4 regions of the Rhodopseudomonas telluris genome follow, and region 2 is predicted to be linked to each of the others. Evidence: predicted binding sites of a transcription regulator. Region 2 holds the regulator's gene; each other region holds the start of a gene.
What was found. Region 2 encodes PhoB, which activates phosphate uptake and scavenging genes when phosphate is short. Its sites were predicted from a motif close to TGTCATNNANCTGTCAT; they were not measured.

Region 1: phnF (phosphonate metabolism transcriptional regulator PhnF) is a predicted target of PhoB. The motif match lies at 2,971-2,987, and genes of this name have one in related genera.
Region 3: ACFFJ6_RS19330 (inorganic phosphate transporter) is a predicted target of PhoB. The motif match lies at 1,715-1,731, and genes of this name have one in related genera.
Region 4: ugpB (sn-glycerol-3-phosphate ABC transporter substrate-binding protein UgpB) is a predicted target of PhoB. The motif match lies at 2,454-2,470, and genes of this name have one in related genera.

The regions. Positions count from the first base shown of each region.
Region 1 is NZ_JBHLWM010000005.1:729,521-733,649, forward strand. Features, by position in the region: gene phnD (phosphonate ABC transporter substrate-binding protein) at 1-166, shown strand, start outside; gene phnE (phosphonate ABC transporter, permease protein PhnE) at 240-1,118, shown strand; gene phnE (phosphonate ABC transporter, permease protein PhnE) at 1,115-1,963, shown strand; gene phnF (phosphonate metabolism transcriptional regulator PhnF) at 2,195-2,923, opposite strand; gene phnG (phosphonate C-P lyase system protein PhnG) at 3,047-3,505, shown strand; gene phnH (phosphonate C-P lyase system protein PhnH) at 3,508-4,116, shown strand; gene ACFFJ6_RS14935 (carbon-phosphorus lyase complex subunit) at 4,116-4,129, shown strand, end outside.
Region 2 is NZ_JBHLWM010000001.1:171,185-175,313, forward strand. Features, by position in the region: gene pstB (phosphate ABC transporter ATP-binding protein PstB) at 1-586, shown strand, start outside; gene phoU (phosphate signaling complex protein PhoU) at 612-1,328, shown strand; gene phoB (phosphate regulon transcriptional regulator PhoB) at 1,382-2,095, shown strand; gene ACFFJ6_RS00805 (GcrA family cell cycle regulator) at 2,477-2,986, opposite strand; gene ACFFJ6_RS00810 (aspartate aminotransferase family protein) at 3,444-4,129, shown strand, end outside.
Region 3 is NZ_JBHLWM010000008.1:388,204-392,332, forward strand. Features, by position in the region: gene ACFFJ6_RS19325 (TonB-dependent receptor) at 1-13, shown strand, start outside; gene ACFFJ6_RS19330 (inorganic phosphate transporter) at 42-1,670, opposite strand; gene ACFFJ6_RS19335 (TetR/AcrR family transcriptional regulator) at 1,974-2,543, opposite strand; gene ACFFJ6_RS19340 (alpha/beta hydrolase family protein) at 2,605-3,531, shown strand; tRNA gene ACFFJ6_RS19345 (tRNA-Ser) at 3,661-3,754, opposite strand.
Region 4 is NZ_JBHLWM010000004.1:157,821-161,949, reverse strand. Features, by position in the region: gene ACFFJ6_RS10640 (ABC transporter substrate-binding protein) at 1-191, opposite strand, end outside; gene ACFFJ6_RS10635 (PilZ domain-containing protein) at 610-894, opposite strand; gene ugpB (sn-glycerol-3-phosphate ABC transporter substrate-binding protein UgpB) at 977-2,317, opposite strand; gene ACFFJ6_RS10625 (sensor histidine kinase) at 2,588-4,129, shown strand, end outside.

The DNA of each region.
Region 1 (4,129 bases), on a different contig from region 2:
GATCGCCAAGGCCTTCATGGACGCGCCGACCAAGGACAAGGCCGCGTTCGACCGCCTGTCGGACGGTCAGAAGCAGGGCTTCCACGCCGCCACCACCAAGGATTGGGACAGCACCATCGAGCTGATCAAGTTCGTCGACGCCCTGCGTAAGAAGAAGGCGTCCTGAGTTTCATCTCGTCCCACGGGCCGGATCCTTCGGGATCCGGCCCTGTTTTTTGCGCATCGAGAGCCCTCCCCGCATGGCCCTGGCCGTATCGCTGCTTCCCGAGTCTCAGCTCGACGCGTTGAACGCGGCCTACAACAATTCGATCGCGCGACGCCGCTGGCGGACGGCGCTCGGCTTCAGCATCGCGATCGCCGCGCTCGCCGTGGCCGCCGTCGGGGCCGAAGTTGATCTCGGCACGTTCATCGCCAAGATCGGCAACTTCTTCAGCTATTTCGACCGCATCTTCCGGCTCGACAGCGGCGCGCGGGTGTGGACCGATCCGGCCGAATGGTTTTGGGGCTGGCGTAAATGGCTCGGGCTGCTCGGCGAGACCCTGCTGATCAGCTACGTCGGTACGCTCGCCGGCGCGGTGCTGGCGGTGCTGCTGAACTTCTTCGCCGCCCGCAACACCGCGCCGCAGCCCTGGCTGCTGTTCGTGATCCGGCGGTTTCTCGAGATCTGCCGCACCGTGCCGGACATCGTGTTCGCGCTGGTGTTCGTGATCGCCTTCGGGCTCGGCCCGATGGCCGGCGTGCTGGCGATCGCGATCCATTCCACCGGCGCGCTCGGCAAGCTGTTTTCGGAGATCGTCGAGAACGTCGATATGAAGCCGGTCGAGGGCGTGCGCTCCACCGGCGCCGGCTGGATCGCCTGCATGCGCTTCGCCGTGCTGCCGCAGGTGATGTCCGGCTTCGCCAGCTACGCGCTGCTGCGGTTCGAGATCAACGTGCGCGGCGCGTCGGTGATGGGCTTCGTCGGCGCCGGCGGCATCGGCCAGGAACTGATCGTGTCGATCCGCAAGTTCTATTATTCGGACGTCAGCGCCATCCTGCTGCTGATCATCGTCACCGTATTCGTCATCGACATCTCGACGGGCTGGATTCGCGGCCGCCTGACCGGAGGCCGGGCATGACCGCGCAGACTCAGACCGACCTCGCCGACCTGAAGGCGCGTCACCCGCATCTGTTCGAACGCCCCGCCGCGGCGCGACTCGGCGTTCCCGCGATCGCGCTGGCGGCGCTGGCGCTGTTCATCTACGGGCTGGTCGAACTGGACTTCTCGCCGCAGCGCATCCTCGCCGGACTGAGCCAGCTCGGCTGGTTCGCGCTGCTGATGATCCCGCCGGACCCGGGCTCGTCGCTGCCTGCTTATTTGTCGGCGATGGGCGAGACGCTGTCGATCGCGCTGCTCGGCACCACGCTGGCGGCGCTGATGGCGCTGCCGGTCAGCCTGCTCGCCGCGCGCAACATCATCCGGACGCAGTTGATCCGATTTCCGGTCCGCCGCTTCCTCGACGGCGTGCGCGGCATCGACACGCTGATCTGGGCGCTGGTCTGGATCAACGTCGTCGGGCTCGGCCCGTTCGCCGGCGTGCTGGCGATCGCGGTGTCGGACTTCGGCGCGTTCGGCAAGCTGTTCTCCGAGGCGATCGAGACCGCCGACCGCAAGCAGGTCGAGGGTGTCCGCGCCTCCGGCGGCTCGCCGCTGCACGAAATCCGCTTCGGCCTGATGCCGCAAGTGCTGCCGGTGATCGCCGGTCAGGTGCTGTACTTCATCGAGTCGAACACGCGCTCGGCCACCATCATCGGCATCGTCGGCGCCGGCGGCATCGGCCTGCAACTCGCCGAACAGATCCGCGTGCTGGAATGGCAGAAGGTGTCGTTCCTGATCCTGATGATCCTGGTCGCCGTCGCAGCGATCGATTGGATCTCGACGCGGCTGCGCTTCGCGATCATCGGCAAACGGGCGATCGCGTAGGGTGACGACCTCCTGCGCACTGATGCCTCAGGCTGGCCACATCCGCCTCCCCGCCTACTCCCGTCATCCCCCGCGAAAGCGGAGGATCCAGTATTTGCAGAGCGCTCGCGATTCAAAGCCGCCGCTCTGGAATGCTGGGTCGCCCGCCTGCGCGGGCGATGACGCTGAGGGTGGGGCGATGCGGTACTAACGGCTACTGTGAGAGCGCAGCGGCGGCACAAGTAACTTTAGCTACTCCGTCTCCACCACGAACTGCACGCGCTCCGCCGCGAAGCGGGCGCGGATCGCCAATAGCGGGCGGCCTTTGCCGTCGACGTCGAGGCCCTCGACGATCAGCACCGGCCGGCCGATGCCGAGGTCGAGCCGCGCAGCGTCGCCGGCATCGGCGATCGCGGCGGTGATCCGCGTCGAGGCGCGGCGATAATCGCGAATGTCGTGCTGGGCCAGCAGCTTGGTCATCGAGCCGAAGCGGCGATACAGTTCCTCGGCATCGGGAAAGCGTTCGGCCGACAGCCAGGTGCTGCCGACGCAGATCGGCGCGCGGTCTGCGAGCCGCAAGCTGTCGATGCGGATCAGCGGCGAGCCAACGGGAAGATCGAGTTCGCGCGCCAGCTCGCGCGTCGCCTCCTCGCGGTTTGCCGCCAGCAATTGACCGCGCGGCTCGCGGCCGCCGGCGCCGACGATCTCGGAGAAGCGCGTGCGCGAGCGCAACGGATAGGCGATGCGCCCCGGCTCCACATAGGTGCCGCTGCCTCGCTCCGCCCGCACAAGTCCGCGCTCCGCGAGCGACGCCAGAGCGCGGCGCACGGTGTGGCGATTGACCCGGTGCGACTCCGCGAGTTCGACCTCGCCCGGCAGCTTCTCACCGGCCGGATAGTCGCCGCGGACAATCTCACGCTCGATCGAGTCCGCCACCTTGCGCCACAACGCGACGCCGGAATCCGCCTGCAGTGTCGACATCTGGTCCTTCGCTCTGACTGTGCGTGCGGTTTAGCATTTCACGGCCTCGTCATCAAAAGGTCATGGCGCGCCGGTATGAAGTTGTCTAATATCACAGACAACTTGAGGCAGGCTAGAGGCAACATGGCGACGCCCTTCGAAACCAGCACGCAGACCCGGCAGGCCGCGATGGCCGTGCTGGTTCACGCCAGCGCCGACGAGATCGCAGCCCGGCTCGCCGAGATCGACCTGCCGGCGAGCGAAGCTCTGCGCGAGCCGGAGAACGGCCTGGTGATGGTGCGCGGCCGCGTCGGCGGCGACGGCGCGCCGTTCAACCTCGGCGAAGCAACGGTGACGCGCGCGGCCGTGCGGCTCGCCAGCGGCGAATGCGGATTCGGCTACACGCTGGGTCGTGACAAGAAGAAGGCGCAGCTGATCGCGCTGTGCGACGCGTTGATCCAGCGTCGCGACACTGCGGCGGCGGTCGAGAGCAACGTGCTGGCGCCGCTGCGTGCCGAGCAGGCCGCGGAGCGCCGGCGCAAGGCCGAGCGGACGGCTGCCACCAAGGTCGATTTCTACACGATGGTGCGAGGCGAGGGCTGACGATGAGCATGGCGTTCGAACTCTCCGCCGGCTTCGCCGACAAGGTCACCTCGGCGCAGACCACCTTTCGCGCCGTGATGCAGGCGATGGCGCGACCCGGCACGGTGCAGCGGCTGGAGACTGGCTTGCAGCAAGTCCCCGCTCCGCTCACCGAGGCGACCGCCGCAATCGCCCTGACGCTGTTCGACCACGACACTCCGCTCTGGCTCGATGAAGCGACGCGCGGCGGAGTAGTGACGCAATGGCTGCGCTTCCACACCTCGGCGCCGCAAGTCGACGAACCGAACGCCGCGGCCTTCGCGCTGATCGCCGATCCGGACACGATGCCCGTCCTCGAGCAATTTGCGCTCGGCAGCAACGACTATCCGGATCGCTCGACCACATTGATTCTGCAGCTCGGCAGCCTCGATGACGGGCTCGCGTTCGAGCTCAGCGGCCCCGGCATTCGTGGCACGGCGATGCTGCGCGCGCCGCTATCGGCCGGACTGCTGGCGCAGCGCGACGCGCTGACGCCGCTGTTTCCGCGCGGCATCGATCTGATCCTCGCGGTCGGCGATGCGATCGTCGCGCTGCCGCGCACCACGCGGCTCGTCGCACAGGGAGGCAACTGATGTATGTCGCCGT
Region 2 (4,129 bases):
TCCGGGGCAGCGCGCCGAGGGGCAGGTGATGCTCGACGGTCAGAACGTGCTGGATCCGAAGCTCGACCTCAACCTGCTGCGCGCCCGCGTCGGCATGGTGTTCCAGAAGCCGACGCCGTTCCCGATGACGATCTATGAGAACATCGCGTTCGGCATCCGGCTGTACGAGAAGATCTCCAAGTCGGAGATGGACGGCCGCGTCGAGAAGGCGCTGCGCGGCGCCGCGCTGTGGACCGAGGTCAAGGACAAGCTCGGGGCCTCCGGCCTCAGCCTGTCGGGCGGCCAGCAGCAGCGTCTGTGCATCGCCCGCACCATCGCGGTGCGGCCCGAAGTGATCCTGTTCGACGAGCCGTGCTCGGCGCTCGATCCGATCTCGACCGCCAAGATCGAAGAGCTGATCGACGAACTCAAGGAAGACTACACGATCGCGATCGTCACCCATAACATGCAGCAGGCGGCCCGCGTCTCGGAGTCGACCGCGTTCATGTATCTCGGTGAGCTGATCGAGTTCGGCCCGACCAACAAGATCTTCACGTCGCCGAACGATCGGCGGACCCAGGATTACATCACCGGCCGCTTCGGCTGACGCGCCAGGCGCGAGGAGAACGGACATGGGCTTCGAGCACACCACCAAGGCGTTCGACGGCGACCTTCAGGAACTGACCCGCATGGTCGCCGAAATGGGCGGTCTGGCCGAACGCCAGATCGTCGACTCGGTCGACGCGCTGGTCCGGCGCGACGTCGCGCTCGGCGCGCGCGTCGTGGCGGCCGATCAGGAAATCGACCAGATGCAGCGCGCGATCGAAGAGCGCGCGGTGCTGACGATCGCGCGGCGGCAGCCGATGGCGGTCGACCTGCGCGACATCGTCGGCGCGATGCGGGTCGCCACCGACCTGGAGCGGATCGGCGATCTCTCCAAGAACATCGCCAAGCGCGTCAACGCCATCGACAGCGACTTCCACCCGCTGAAGCTGATCCGCGGCCTCGAGCACATGACCGATCTGGTGCAGTCCCAGGTCAAGGCGGTGCTGGACGCCTATACGGCGCACGATTTGCCCGCCGCGATGGTGGTGTGGAACGGCGACGAGGAAGTCGACGCGATCTGCACCTCGCTGTTCCGCGAGCTGCTCACCTACATGATGGAAGATCCGCGCAACATCTCGTTCTGCATCCACCTGATGTTCTGCGCCAAGAATATCGAGCGGATCGGCGACCACGCCACCAACATCGCCGAGACGGTGTTCTACATGATCGAAGGCCAGCAGATTCTGGACAAGCGCCCGAAGGGCGACATGACCACCTTCGCCAACGCCACGCCGGGCAACTAACGTATCGTCCGCGAACCGCGGACGGTGCCCAACGATGAAGACGAGGACGACATATGGGCGCGCGCATTCTGGTAGTTGAAGACGAGGAAGCGCTGACCACGCTGCTGCGCTACAATCTGGAATCCGACGGCTACGACGTCGAGACCGTCGCACGCGGCGACGACGCCGATACAAGGATGAAGGAGCGGATTCCGGATCTGGTGGTGCTGGACTGGATGCTGCCGGGCCTGTCCGGCATCGAACTGTGCCGTCGCCTGCGGGCGCGGCCGGAGACCAAGCAGCTACCGATCATCATGCTGACCGCGCGCGGCGAGGAAAGCGAGCGCGTCCGCGGGCTCGCCACCGGGGCCGACGACTACATCGTCAAGCCGTTCTCGGTGCCGGAACTGCTGGCGCGGGTGAAGGGTCTGCTACGGCGCGCGGCGCCGGAGCGGCTCGCCACCGTGCTGTCCTACGGCGATCTCGAACTCGACCGCGACAAGCGTCGCGTCGCACGCTCCGGCCGGCCGATCGACCTCGGTCCGACGGAGTATCGCCTGCTCGAGTTCTTCCTGGAGCATCCCGGCCGGGTGTTCAGTCGGGAGCAGCTGCTCGACGGCGTCTGGGGCCGTGACATCTATATCGACGAACGCACCGTCGACGTGCACATCGGCCGGCTGCGCAAGCTGCTCAACCCCGGCCGCGAACAGGACCCGATCCGCACCGTCCGCGGCGCGGGTTACGCGCTGGACGACCGCTTCGCCAAGGCGGAAAGCAGCCCGTCCTGATTGTTAGTTCGATCGGGATCGAGCGCGAAGGTGGCGTGAGCGACGCAGCGCCTGAACGGTAGCTCATCGGTAGCCCGCATGAGCGGAAGCGACATGCGGGGGTGACCGGTGCTTCCCGCATATCACTTCCGCTCATGCGGGCTATGATTTTGACGCCATCACAGCCGAGATCCTCCGCGAAAGCGGAGGATCTCGGATTGCAGCGGGGGCGTGTGGAGCAACTGGCGCTCTGGAATGCTGGGTCGCCCGTCTTGCGCAGGCGCTGCCGTTTGAGCGGCGACTAACATGGCGCCCAAGCGGCGCTGGTATCAGTGCCCTCTCCGCTCGCGGGAGAGGGCAGCCTCGGCGCCGGCCGCCCGTGCGGTCGGGTGAGGGGGCGTGTTACCGCGTGGTCTTCGGGGCAGCGCGGCGGCGGTCGCCGACGGGCTGGTAGGCGATGCGCGAGTGGTGCGCGCAGTAGGGCAGGCCGGGCAGCGACTTGCCGCCGCAGAAGAAGAATTCCGGATTGCTCGGATCGCCGATCGGCCAGTGGCAGGTGGCTTCGTTGAGCTCGAGCAGCGACAGCCGCTGGTTCATCGGCACCACGTTGTCGTAGGTGACCGGTTCCGGCTCGGCCTCGACTTCGAACACATGCGCGAGCGCGGTGTTGCCGCGCGCCACCGGACGTGTGACCCGCATCATATGCTGGGCCGGACGCGCCTTGCGCGGGCGCGGCGCGGCTGAGGTCGGGCTCTTGGCCCGGCCCGACAGGCCGAGACGGTGCACCTTGCCGATCACGGCGTTACGCGTCACGTTGCCGAGCTCCGCGGCAATTTGACTCGCCGACAGCCCGCCTTCCCATAATTTCTTCAACTGCTCGACGCGCTCGTCCGTCCAGGTCAATGCCGTCATCGTTCTATCCCTTCCTGCCGCGCGGCGCTGGTTCAGCGCGGAACCGCAGCTGTGAGGTCGTCCAAATGTCTTGCCGGCAGAATCCCTTAGCCCTCGCCGGACGACCATTGCCGCCCGGGCGATACGCACCCACCGAGAGCTCAATAAGGATTACAAACCGCGCACGAGATGTCGTACCCGACAGCCAAAACGCTACAATATGCCGTGACTCACGCGCAAGAGTCAGACCTGGTGCGTCCACACCTTCTCATCAAGTGAGTCATAACCGTCACAGCGGCGATGTTGCGGCAGCCCCGACGCAGGTCGTTGAAAGCCCCGGTTGACAGGCACTTCAGCGCACCTAGAATGTCCCTACGTGCCGCCTGGAAAGGCGGCACGTTTCGTTTTCGGGGTACGTTGGCCCGTGACCGCGTCGCAAGCGGCCGGCCGGCGGCCCGCTTTTCCGATTGGATCGGCCATGTCGAGCGCAGCTTCTACGTCCCATCTTTTGCCGGTATTCGCCAGGGCGGACGTCGCCTTCGAGCGCGGCGAGGGCGTCTGGCTGCACGGCGCCGACGGCGAGCGCTATCTCGACTTCACCAGCGGTGTCGCGGTCAATTCGCTCGGCCATTGCCACCCGCATCTGGTCGAGGCGCTGCAGCAGCAGGCGACGAAGCTGTGGCACATGTCGAACCTGTTCAAGAGCCCGGACGGCGAGCGGCTGGCGGCGCGGCTGTGCGAACAGAGCTTCGCCGACAAGGTGTTCTTCGCCAATTCGGGCGCCGAGGCGATGGAATGCGCGCTGAAGATGGCGCGGCACTATCACTTCTCGAAAGGCGCGCCGGAGCGCACCCGCATCATCACCTTCGAGGGCGCGTTCCATGGCCGCACGCTCGGCACGCTCGCGGCGACCGGCTCGGCCAAGTATCTCGAAGGCTATGGCGAGCCGCTGAGCGGCTTCGACCAGGTGCCGCTCGGCGACATCGAAGCGGTGAAGAAGGCGATCGGCCCGCACACCGCCGCCATCCTGATCGAGCCGCTGCAAGGCGAGGGCGGCGTGCGCTCGCCCGAGACCGCGTTCTTCCGCGCGCTGCGCGAGCTGTGCGATCAGCACGGCCTGCTGCTGATTTTCGACGAGGTGCAGACCGGCATGGGCCGCACCGG
Region 3 (4,129 bases), on a different contig from region 2:
CGGGGCATTCTGACGCCCCGGCATACGCGTGACGACGCGGGTCAGAGCACCCGCGACAGCAGGACGTACAGCGACCCCGACAGCAGGATCGCAGCCGGCAGGGTGAGGACCCAGGCCATCAGCAGATTGCGGATCGTCGCCATCTGCAGGCCGGAGCCGTTCGCCGCCATCGTACCGGCGACGCCGGACGACAGTACGTGGGTGGTCGACACCGGCAGGCCGAACACGTCGGCAGCGCCGATCGTCGCGGCGGCGACCAGTTCGGCCGAAGCGCCCTGCGCGTAGGTGAGGTGCGACTTCCCGATCTTCTCGCCGACGGTGACGACAATACGCTTCCAGCCGATCATGGTGCCGAGGCCGAGCGCGATCGCGACCGCGATCTTCACCCAGGTCGGGATGAACTTGGTCGCGCTGTCGAGCGAGCCCTTGTAGGCGTTGAGTGTGGCGACCTCGTCCTTGCTGAGGTCGTTCTCCTTGTCCTTCATCAGGAAGCGGATCGCTTCCGACGCCAGATACATGTCGTTGCGGGTGTTGCCGACGGCTTCCGCCGGGACCTTGCTGAGCGAGCCGTAGCGCTGCACCTGATCGCCGATATCCTTCACCAGCACCGCCAGCGACGGATAGGTGCCTTCGCTGATGTGGTGTTGCGACACATACTGCGTCACCGCGGGCCGCGGATCGCCGATGATGCTATGGCCGGCGCCCTTGGCGGAGATCACCGCCGAGGCGGCCGACGAAGTGCGTTCGAATTGAGCGATCTGCGAATCCGGCAGCGCGCGGTTCAGGGCATAGGCCGTAGGCACCGTGCCTATCAGGATCAGCATGATCAGGCCCATGCCCTTCTGGCCGTCGTTCGAGCCGTGGGCGAAGCTGACGCCGGTGCAGGTGAGGATCAGCAGGCCACGAATCCACCACGGCGGCGCCGCGTCGCCTTCCGGCGCGGTGTACAGCTTGGGATTACGCACGACCAGCTTGAGCAGCAGCAGCAAGACCGCGGCGCAGACGAAGCCGACCAGCGGCGACAGCAGCAGCGCGTAGCCGATCTCCGTCGCCTTGCTCCAATCCACGCCCGACGTGCCGTCGCGCCCGCGCAGCAGGGCGTTGGCGACGCCGACGCCGATGATCGAACCGATCAGCGTGTGCGAGCTGGAGGCGGGGAGGCCGAAATACCAGGTGCCGAGGTTCCACATGATCGCGGCGATCAGCAAGGCGAACACCATCGCGAAGCCGGCGCTGGAGCCGACCTGGAGGATCAGTTCGACCGGCAGCAACGACACGATGCCGAACGCCACCGCGCCGGTCGATACCAGCACGCCGAGGAAGTTGAAGAAGCCCGACCAGATCACCGCCACCTCGGCGGGAAGCGAGTGCGTGTAGATCACGGTCGCGACCGCATTGGCGGTGTCGTGGAAGCCGTTGACGAATTCGAACCCGAGCGCGATCAGCAGCGCGACCAGCAGCAGAATGTAGGGCACGTAGGTCGTGACCCGGACGCCGGTGGCCTGGACGTCGACATAGATGCTGTAGGCGACGTAGAGCATTCCGGCTGCGAGGATCCCGACAAACAGGATCATGGTCAACGGGTTGAACCCCTTGTCCAGGTTCGGCCGACCGGCCGGCTGGATCGGCCCATTATTATCGATGGTTTGATTGATGGTGAAATCGGTCATTGAACGCCTCTCGACTAATCGTGGGGCGATCTTGATCGGTTGCGTTAACGGTCAGATGATACCTGCGACAAAATGTACAAATTGTCCTGACTCTGACTGAATATCCGAACTGAACTCAGCGACTTCTCGATCGCTTCGGACGCTCAAAAGATACGTCATGGCCGGGGGCTCGTCCCGGCCATCCACGCCTTTCCGGCGTTTGCGTCAGCGACACGTGGATGCCCGGCACAAGGCCGGGTATGCCGGCTGGCACGGCACTGCATCATTTCAACGGGGCGTTTCCGGTCAGGCTGTGATTGACGCTTATCCGCGGATCAGCCGCGCGGCGGCTTCGCCGGCCGTTTCCATGTAGCTGGCGTCCCGGTTGAGCAGGACGACCGAGAAGGCGCCGTCGATCAGCAGCACGACCTGGCGGGCGAGGCTGCGTGCCGCTTGCTCGGGGCGGTCCTGCGCAAAGAGCCCGCAAAGCCAGTCTTCGGTGCGCTTCTTGTGGGCGCGGCCGGTCTGGATTGCCGGATGTCCTGGAAGGTTCATCAGCTCGACCGAGGTGCGCAGGAAACCGCAGCCTTTCCATCGGGGATTGCGCGCGTTCTCGGCGAGATGGTCGAAGATCGCCCGCACCTTGTCGGCGGTGTCGCCCTCGGCGTCCGTGAACCAGCGCTGGAAGATCGCGACGTTGGGCTGGTCGCGGGTCTGCAGATAGGCGGCGATCAGGTCGTCCTTGCTGCGGAAATGATAGTAGATCGTCCGCTTGGTGAGCCCGGCTTTGGCCGCCACGGCGTCGACGCTGACGGCGCGGATGCCGTCCCGGTGGAACAGCTTTCCGGCGGCCTCGACGATACGATCGCGCGTGGAGTTCGGCGGCTTGCTCATGCCTCTATGTATACCGACCAGTGAATATACACAACGCAGCCGCCGCGTTAGCGTCGGCGGCATGAACCAGATCGCGCCCGACAGCTCCGTTGAAACCCGCCCGGTCCAGATCCGCTGCGCCGATGGCGTCGTTCTCGGCGGCCATCTGTTTCGGGCGGCGCGGGCGGAGCCGATCGGAACGGCGATCGTCAATTCCGCGACCGGCGTGCTGGCTCGCTACTATCACCGCTACGCGAATTTCCTCGCCGCGCACGGCTTCGACGTGCTGGCCTACGACTATCGCGGCATCGGCCAATCGCGCCCGGCGCGGCTCAGGGGATGCGGCTATCGCTGGCGGGACTGGGGCGAGCGGGATTTCGCGGCTGCGCTGCGCTTTGCGCGCGAGCAGGGGCGGGGCGAGCGGCTGGTGGTGGTCGGCCACAGCATCGGCGGCTTCCTGCCTGGCCTCGCGGACAACGCGCACGGCATCGACCGCATGCTCACCGTCGGCGCCCAATATGCGTGGTGGCGCGATTACGTCGCGCACCGCCGGCTCGGGCTGTTTGTGAAATGGCACGTGGCGATGCCGGCGCTGACGGCCGCGTTCGGCTATTTCCCCGGCCGCCGGCTCGGTTGGCTGGAGGATCTGCCAGCCGGCGTCGCCCATGAATGGAGCTTCCGCGGTCCGCGCTTCGAGCGCAGCCACCCCAAGGGGGAACGGCAGAGCGTGCTCGACCGGATGGCGTCTGTTCGCGCGCCGATCCTGGCCGTCGCCGTGTCCGACGACGAATTCGGTACGCCGCCGGCGATCCGCCGAACGCTGCGTTATTATGTCGGCGCCGAACGGACAGCGGTGCTGTTGCATCCCGCCGATTATGGCCGGCAGAGCATTGGCCATTTCAGCCTGTTCCACGACAGCCATGCCCAAGGCTTCTGGCGCGACTCGCTGCGCTGGCTGCGCGATGGCGCCAATCCGTGGCCCAAGCAAGTGATCGACCATCGCGCCTGATGGGGCAGTCGCTCGGATGCGCAATTCTATAAGACAGACGGGGAGGCGATCGCCGCCTTGAATAAAGGCTGACCCTAACGGCGGAACGCGTCGTCTGTTGAGCGGGACGGCGATGATTCGGCTGGGAGCTGGCGGAGACGGAGGGATTCGAACCCTCGATAGGGCTTTACAACCCTATAACGGTTTAGCAAACCGCCGCCTTCAGCCACTCGGCCACGTCTCCGGCTGGCCCGATATGCCCGACACGGTCGCGGGCCGCAAGCACGATTCCACGCTTGATAACCGAGACTTCCGGATCGGGCGCCGTTCGTCCCCATCTTCGTCTCTTTAAATGGCGAGCCTTGCTGGGCTGACGGAGCCCGGCGGGAACTTTCCGCGCGCGGGAAGCAAAAGATCGCGGAACTTCGAGGTTCCACGCTGCGGAGATTCGCGGTTCGCCGAGGATTCGAATCTTAGATGAGACGAGATTCGAAGCCCGACGTCGGCCAACGGATGCCGATCTCGACCGTGGCCAAGATCGGGCGATTTTGTGCATGGCGGCATCGCGCTCCGCGCCGGTCGTAAAAACAGCAATTAAAACAATCGCTTACGCAAGTTC
Region 4 (4,129 bases), on a different contig from region 2:
CCGTCGTCGATGAACTGGCCGAGCTTCGCATACGTGCCGGTGTAGGGCAGCATCAGCCCGACCTTGAGCGGCGCGGCCTGCGCCAGCGCGGGCGTCGCGAAGCGCGGCAGGCTGGCGAGCGTGGCGGCCCCGGCCGCGCCGGTGAGCAGAGCGCGGCGTGATAAAGACGGCAGACGTCGACTGTCGGACATGGCGTTCCTACCCCTTGGTGTTTGTTTGTTCGGTGTTTTTTATGCTGTGAGTCCATCCCGGCGTCGCCGCCGGCCGGGCCTTGGTGCCGAACCTTGAGCGGCAGCATAATTCAGGACACAACGAAGGCAAGAATTATAGTGCAGATTTGGTGCAGCCGGCTCTGAGCGCTGGGGCAGGATGCGGAGCCCGCGGTTCGGGATGGCTTAACCTCTCCTGCCGGCGAGGGAGGTCGGATCGCGCAGCGATCCGGGTGAGGGCACTGATCTCCGCGGATCTCAGCTCAGACTCACTGCTCGGGGCGCCCTCACCCCAGCCCTCTCCCGCAAGCGGGAGAGGGGGCGCGCTGGGCGCGGGGCGCCTCCCAACCCTCTCCGGCGCGTGGGAGACGGAGCGCGCTGGGCGCGGGGCCGTTTCGCGCTAATCGCCGAAGGCGACGCCGATGCGGTTCTGTTTGATCCAGACGAGGCGGCAGGAGCGAACGCCACCGGACGTCACCAGGCGGAACCGCTCCGGGACGTAAGCGGTGTTCTCGACTTCGATGGCGGCTCCCTCCTCCGAGATGTTGAGCAGGACGCAGCCGAGGCTGACGCCGTTGAAAGAAACATGAGCTGGTTCCCCGACGTCGCGTCGAGGAAATCTGCGATTGTCATCCACCCTGAGGTCCGTTTTTTTCCAGTCCTTGCCGGCGACGGCGGACGCCATCGCAGTCCGGCAGGTGACAAACACCACACATCAGGAAAAATGCCGCCGCTACCCGATCTGCGCAATCACTGCCCGGCAGATATCAGGGCTGAGTGCGCTCGAACTGCCGCAGCAGCTTGTTGCCGCGCTCGACGGCCGAATCCATCGCGTCTCCGGCGGGCTTCCGGCCGCTGAAAGCCTGTTCGAGTTCATCGTCGATGACATCGCGGATCAGCACGAAGGACCCGAGCCGCAGGCCGCGCGAATTATCGGTCGGCGGTTTCAGCGTCATCTGCTCGATCGAGATCGCGGTTCCGGGGTTGCGGTCGTAGAAGCCCTGCGCCCGGCTCAGCTCGTAGGCGGCGCGCGTCACCGGCAGATAGCCGGTGGCCTGATGCCAGGCTGCCTGCACCTCCGGCCGTGACAGATAGGCGAAGAATTTCGCCACGCCTTTATATTCAGCTGCCGGGCGGCCGCGCAGCACCCACAGGGTGGCGCCGCCGATGATGGTGTTTTGCGGCGCAGCGGCCACGTCCGGCCAATATGGCAGCCGGCCATAGCCGACCTCGAATTTGGAGTTGGCGATGATGTCGGCGCGGGTCGCCGAGGAGCCGATGAAGATGCCGCAGTCGCCGCGCTGGAACCGCGGCTCGGCCGTCGTGGCGCGGCCGCCATAGTCGAACGCCTTGGTCTTCTGCCATTCGGCCAGCCGGGCGACGTGGCGGATCAGCAGCGGATTGTTGAACACCAGCACGGCGTCGAGCCCGCCGAGGCCGTTGGCGCGGGTCGCCAGCGGCAGGTCGTGATAGGCGGAGAAATTCTCGACATTGATCCAGGACGGCCACGACGTGGTGAAGCCGCAGGCCGCGCCGCTCTCGACCAGCTTCTGCGCCGCGGCGCCGAGCTCCGGCCAGGTGCCGGGCGGCTTGTCGGGATCGAGCCCGGCTTTCCGGAACAGCGTCTTGTTGTAGTACAGGATCGGCGTCGAGGCGTTGAACGGAAACGACAGCATGTTGCCGGCGAGATCGACGTAATAGCCGGCCACCGCCGGCAGATAGTCGGCCGGCGAGAACGCCTCGTTCTCGTCGCGCATGAGTTCATAGACCGGATAGACCGCGCCCTTGGCCGCCATCATGGTGGCGGTGGCGATCTCGTTGACCTGCACGATCGCCGGCTGGCTCGAGGAACGGAATGCGAAGATCGAGGCCGTCACCGTCTCGGTGTAGTTGCCCTTGTAGCTGGGCACCACGCGGTAATCCGACTGTGAGGCGTTGAAATCCGCCGCCAGCTTTTCCAGCTGCCGGCCGAGCTGACCCGACATCGCGTGCCACCAGGCAATATCGGTGGCCGCTCGCGCAGGCCCCGCCCCCGCGAACGCCAGCAGCGTGGCGAATGTCAGCAGGATACTGGCTCGCCCCCGCCGCCGTTTACTCCCGATAGCCATGTCCTGCGCCGGTCTGCTACATTGGCGGGACTTCTCCGGCCCCGGTCTCGGGATGCAACTCTATGGGATCGATCTTGCTGCTGTCCAGTCGAGCCGCGACGCCAGATGCGGCCGCAGCTTCGGTCGACGTCCGGTTCGTCATATCGGCATCATGCGCGGCCGGCCCGTGCGCAGCGATCGCCATCCGCAAGGCCGACTGATTTGGACCCGGTAGCAGCGCGCCAGGACGGCAGCAGCGACGCGCGGGCGAGCTTCGCCAGCCGCTCCGGACTGGTGCGGCTGGTGCGCGCCGTGCCGATCCGCTGGCGCATCCTGTCGATCGCGGCGCTGAACTCGCTGGTGGTGTTGATCCTCGCCAGCATGATCTGGAGCGGCGCCCGGGTGCTGAGCACGGCATGGGACGACGTCCGCCAGGTGCGCGCGTCGGACCAGATCCTCGCCCTGCTGGAAAGCGAGACCGGGCGGCTGCAGAACCTCATCCACCGCTACATCAACCAGCCGAGCCCGGACCTGTTCGCCGAGATCCTGCTGCTGCGCGAGGCCGTGCTGGGCACGCTCAGCAACCGCGCCTCGACCGACCCGATGCTGTCGGGCTCGGTGGACGAGCTGGAGCGCGTGACCGAGCGCTTTCTCAACGGCTTCGGCGATCTGCGCGCGCTGCAGACCAAGATCAAGGATACCTACGAGAACCGGGTCCAGGGACCGGCGCGCGACATCGCCGCGCTGTATTCGGTGATCGAGGGCGCCACCGGCCGGCGCGACGCGCCGATCTGGCCGGCGCTCGGCCGCTCGCGCGAGGCCTTCACGGCGATGCTGGTGGCGGCCAATTCGTATTATCTGTCGCTCTCCAAGGAGGCGGCCGAGGACGCGCGGCGCAACACCGAGACGATCGAGCGCACCGTGCCGGTGATGATCGGGCTGTCCGACAACGACCTGCAGCGCATGGCGCTGGAGAAGCTGAAGCAACGCGCGGCGGCGCTCAGCGACGGGCTGCAGGACCTCTCGCAGCAGCTCGCCAGCCGCAGCGACCTGCTGCGGCATTCGATCGACGCCAGCCAGGCGGCGACGATCGCGGCGATCGACGCGCTGTCGGTGAAGATGCGCCAGCGCGAGCAGAAGGCGCAGCAGACCTTCGACCGCACCCTGACCAACATCTCGCGCAAGGTGCTGTGGATCGCGGTGATCTTCATCGCGGTGATCCTGGTGGCCAGTACGATCATCGCGCTCAGCATCCGCAAGCCGCTGCACCAGATCCTGTCGGCGATGCACGCCATCACCTCGGGCGATTACGGCCGGCGGGTCGCCGGCACCGACGCCCGCGACGAGGTCGGCGCGATGGCGCGCGCCGTCGAGGTGTTTCGCGAGAACGCGATCGACAAGCGCCGCGCCGAGGACGACCTGCGCGCCTCCAAGGAGAAGGCCGAGAGCGCGCTGCTCGAACTCAATACCGCGCAGCAGAATTTGATCGATGCCGAGCGGTTGGCCGCGCTCGGCGGGCTGGTGGCGGGAATCGCCCATGAGGTCAACAATCCGATCGGCATCAGCCTGACGGTGGCGTCGAGCTTCGCCCGCAAGGCGACGCTGTTCGAAGCCGACTTGAAAGGCGATACGCCGCTGCGGCGTTCACAACTCGAGGAATTCGTTCGCTCGTCGCACGATGCGGCTCATCAGCTCGTCGCAAATCTGCAGCGCGCCGCCGAACTGATCCAGTCGTTCAAGCAGGTCGCGGTCGACCGCTCCCACGCCGAGCGCCGCGCGTTCGATCTGCACGAGGCCACCGACCAGATCATCACCAGCCTCAAGCCGGTGCTG